2 regions of the Priestia sp. VA7 genome follow, and region 2 is predicted to be linked to the other one. Evidence: a T-box and tRNA genes for the amino acid it is inferred to sense, from the RefSeq annotation. Region 2 holds a T-box; the other holds one or more tRNA genes.
The links. The T-box of region 2 lies ahead of thrS (threonine--tRNA ligase). A T-box ahead of a tRNA ligase gene usually reads a tRNA of that ligase, here a tRNA-Thr.
Positions count from the first base shown of each region.

Region 1: it has a tRNA-Thr gene. The T-box ahead of thrS (threonine--tRNA ligase) is inferred to sense a tRNA for this amino acid. The anticodon was not compared.

Region 1 is NZ_JBVQPN010000001.1:965,919-968,123, forward strand. It holds gene AC0C45_RS05015 (aromatic ring-hydroxylating oxygenase subunit alpha) at 1-601, opposite strand, end outside; tRNA gene AC0C45_RS05020 (tRNA-Thr) at 812-884, shown strand; gene AC0C45_RS05025 (ABC transporter ATP-binding protein) at 1,138-2,088, shown strand; gene AC0C45_RS05030 (ABC transporter permease/substrate-binding protein) at 2,088-2,205, shown strand, end outside.
Region 2 is NZ_JBVQPN010000001.1:152,224-154,428, reverse strand. It holds gene thrS (threonine--tRNA ligase) at 1-1,204, opposite strand, end outside; T-box leader at 1,249-1,497, opposite strand; gene ytxC (sporulation protein YtxC) at 1,558-2,205, opposite strand, start outside.

The DNA.
Region 1 (2,205 bases), 810 kb from region 2:
TAGGCACAAAGGCGTTGTTTCGATCACCAAATGTGTCCGTGTGCACCCAAGCAAAATGAGCTACGTCTAAAAAGCCTTCCATTTGACGACCAGCCGAACCCATGATATCAAAGCTGGGACAAACAATTTGCTGAAAATCAGGGGCCTCCCACGCATCGAAGTAAGGCAGGTTATCTTGTTCACCTGTCAGGGAAGTCCACACTAATCCAAATCGTTCAATAACTGGATAGACAGCCATACACAGGCGGGGAGAAATGTTGGCATCAGGGTGAGCTGGAATCGACGTGCATGCGCCGTCCGTTGCATAGCGGAAGCCGTGGTAAGGACAGACAATTTCATCATCTTCCACCCAGCCCATACTAAGGGGGGTGCCTCGGTGAACGCATAAATCACGAGCCGCTACTACTTTGTGTGTGGTACGGTATAGAACTAGATTTACATCTAGCAGTTTTACGGACGTTGGTTTCTCTGTTACATCACTGCAGCGTGCGACGGGGTACCAATACTTAGCGAGTGTCGTCCAATCTTCCAGGCTGAACGTGCAGTCTCTTGGGTAGGGAGTTGCCGTTTTTGATTTGGTCATGGTTGGTTGTTGTTCCATCTATTTTCTTCCCTTCTTTTGTAAGCTCTTTTACTAAGGGTAATATAAAAAAAGAAAATTCACACAATTTATGTAAGGAGTTCTAACATAAAATATGGAACTTTGTAGAAAGTGCGGATTTCAGAAGAAGCAAATTAGAGAATATACCAATAAAAAAATTTAAAAAAGCGCTTCCTAAATGAATTTAAACGTGATATAATTTTCCAAGACGCTGGTGTAGCTCAGTAGGTAGAGCACTTGCATGGTAAGCAAGAGGTCGCAGGTTCGATCCCTGTCGCTAGCATACTAAAAAACCTTCTTTCTTGTTGAAAGAAGGTTTTTTTATTTGTGTCGGCTTTAAAATTATTCTTTCCCGCCTTGTGAAAACTTTAACAGTTTGATAGCCTTATTAGGAGGTTATGAGAAAATATGCGTATCTTTTCCCCTAGGTCTTATGAATCATATTTAGAAATATTCTTAAAAGAATGTTTATTGCCTCTGAATATTGGGTACACGAAACTAGGGATTAAATTTCAACAGGGAGGGTGAACGATAATTTGATTACGTTTAAGAATGTGTCAAAGCAATATCCAGACGGTACGACCGCCGTGAAAAATATTAATCTAGAAATTAAAGAAGGAGAGTTTTTCGTTTTAATTGGTCCGAGTGGGTGTGGGAAAACAACCACCTTAAAAATGATTAACCGTCTTCATGATATTACCGAAGGAGAACTATACATAAAAGATAAGCTCGTATCGGACCACAACATACATAAGCTACGCTGGAACATTGGTTATGTCCTGCAGCAGATTGCTCTTTTTCCTCATATGACCATTGCTGAAAATATAGCCATTGTACCCGAGATGAAGCATTGGAAGAAAAATAAAATCAAAACGCGCATTGATGAACTGCTTACTTTGGTAGGACTAGACCCAAAGCAGTATCGAAACCGAAAGCCGTCTGAGCTCTCAGGTGGCCAGCAGCAACGTGTAGGTGTAGCACGTGCCCTCGCAGCTGATCCCCCCGTTATTTTAATGGACGAACCCTTTAGTGCCCTCGATCCGTTAAGCCGCGAACAGCTTCAGCAAGATGTTATTAGCTTAAAAGAAAAAATCAAAAAAACATTTGTGTTTGTTACGCACGATATGAGCGAAGCGATGACGCTTGGAGATCGTATCTGCCTGATGAAAGACGGGGAAATTGTTCAAGTTGGAACCCCGGAGGAATTCATTCAAAAGCCTAAAAATGAATTTGTAAAAACATTTATTGGAAATCAAGGGAATGCTTTATTTGAGACATTGGATATGTTTGTCAAAGAAAGTGAACAGCCGGACGTAGAACCTACTGAAGAGCTAGCTTCAACCGCCACTGTTCAGCAGGCCATGGACGCCCTTTACGACCATGAAGCAATAGCCGTAAAAAAAGGGAGCAAACGAATTGGCGTCGTAACGCGCAAAACTCTATTAGCGTTTCTTTCTGATAAAACGAAAGAAGGAGGAACGCTGTAATGAATGCACTAAGCACATTATTAGATCAACGAGGAGATGCACTGTTTCAAGCTCTTCTTGAACACATTCAAATTTCAGTACTAGCTCTTGTTATCGCCGTATTAATTTCAGTGCCAC
Region 2 (2,205 bases):
GTACAAAGATATGCGCATCATTTAGCGTCATGCCTCGAACACGCTGAAGTCCTGATAATGCTCCTGACATTTCGTAGCGGTGCATCGTTCCAAGCTCAGCAATACGGATTGGAAGCTCACGATAGCTGTGAATACCTTGTTTGTAAACCATCATGTGATGAGGACAGTTCATCGGACGAAGAACCAGGTCTTCGTTATCCATTTCCATTGCAGGGAACATGTCATCTTGGTAGTGCTCCCAGTGACCAGACGTTTTGTAAAGTTCTACACTTCCGAGCACTGGAGTGTAAACGTGCTGATAACCAAGGCTTACTTCTTTATCTACGATATAACGCTCGATAATACGGCGGATCGTCGCACCTTTTGGAAGCCATAAAGGCAGACCTTGTCCTACTTTTTGAGAATTTGTAAATAAGTTTAGCTCTTTACCAAGTTTACGGTGATCACGTTCTTTTGCTTCTTCAAGAAGACGAAGATGCTCGTCTAAATCTGCTTTTGTAAAGAATGCTGTACCGTAAATACGCTGCAGCATTTGATTATCGCTGTCTCCGCGCCAATAAGCACCCGCCACGCTTAATAGTTTAAATTCTTTAATTTTGCCTGTTGACGGCACGTGCACACCTCGGCAAAGGTCAAAGAATTCGCCTTGTTGGTAAATCGTAACCTTTTCACCTGCTGGAATTGCATCGATCAATTCAAGCTTCAGTTCATCGCCAACTTCTTTAAAAAGTTGAATGGCTTCTTCACGAGAAACTTCTTTTCGTTCAATTTCAATATTTGAATTAACGATTTTTTTCATTTCTTTTTCAATTTTACCTAAATCTTCAGGAGTAATTGATTCTTCCATATCGATGTCATAGTAAAAACCGTTTTCGATAACCGGCCCTACACCTAGCTGTACTTTTGTATCTTTGTATAAACGTTTGATTGCTTGAGCCATTAAATGCGCTGTACTGTGACGCATAATTTCAAGCGCTTCAGGAGCATCTTGCGTAATGATTTCAAGACTGCCATCTTCTTCGATTGGCGTACGTAAATCCAGCAGCTCGCCGTTTACTTTGCCTGCTAATGCTTTTTTCTTTAATCCCGGGCTAATAGAAGCCGCAATATCTTCTGTTGATGATCCTTTTGGATACTCTTTAACAGCTCCATCAGGGAATGTCATTTTGATTACTTCTGACACAACTTTCCACTCCTTTAACATAACTGAATAAACTTTTTGTAAAAACAAAAAACTCGTCCCTTATCAAAAGGGACGAGTTGTGTATACACGCGGTACCACCCTTGTTTCCTCTTCGTATCTTGGATAACCCAAAGAACCCGAAGCGGCTCGAGGTTTTATAACGGAAATTCCGTCAGTAATTACTAGAGGCTCTGCTCGTTTACTACTGAAGTTTAGAGGTGGTAAGAATATATTCCGTGTTAGGAGATTTTCAGCCTGGATCTCCCTCTCTACAAACCGTAAATATACACTCATGTCCTCATCATAACTTGTAACATATAGCTGTTTTTCAATATGCATTTATTATATTCATTTTCAAAATAGAAATCAACCTTTCACGTTATATTTTGCTTTTGATCAAAAGGAAATTCATTTTTTTCGTATAACATGACTTTTTCTTGGAAGATATTTTGAATGGTATAAACAAAATCATGATCATGCTGGTCGCTATACAAATGAATAGCAGCTGGAGATAAACTTAGCAAAGGCGCGATAATAGTTGAGTCTATGTATAATGATTCTTGTTCAGATAAAAAGGCCTCTGCTAGAGCTGCACATTCACGTTCAGGAACATATCTACTGTGGTGGTCGTACAGTACAAACTTGTTTTTATTCAAGTGCATTACATACACGTTACCTGTAGATGACTGTCTTTCATTAGCTGCTTGACGCAGCTGATGAATAAGAATTTGATAGTCTTGTTCAAGCTTATATTCATCAATCGCCAGCTCAGCATAATAGCGCAGCCGCTCTTGATATTCTTTTAAACGGAATTGGAGAAAAGACTCAAAGGTGAATGTTACATTATGAATGAAGAAGTCTTGAAGAGCCTGGCGGATAAGTAATTCTCTTGGAAGAGAAAATGTTTTTTGCGGAATTTCGCCTCTCTCTCCTTCCATAATCCCCCCCATAATTTGAAGCAGCAAATCTTGCTCTTCCTCTTCTGAATAGAAAAATTGTTCTTTTAATATGTTTACCATCAT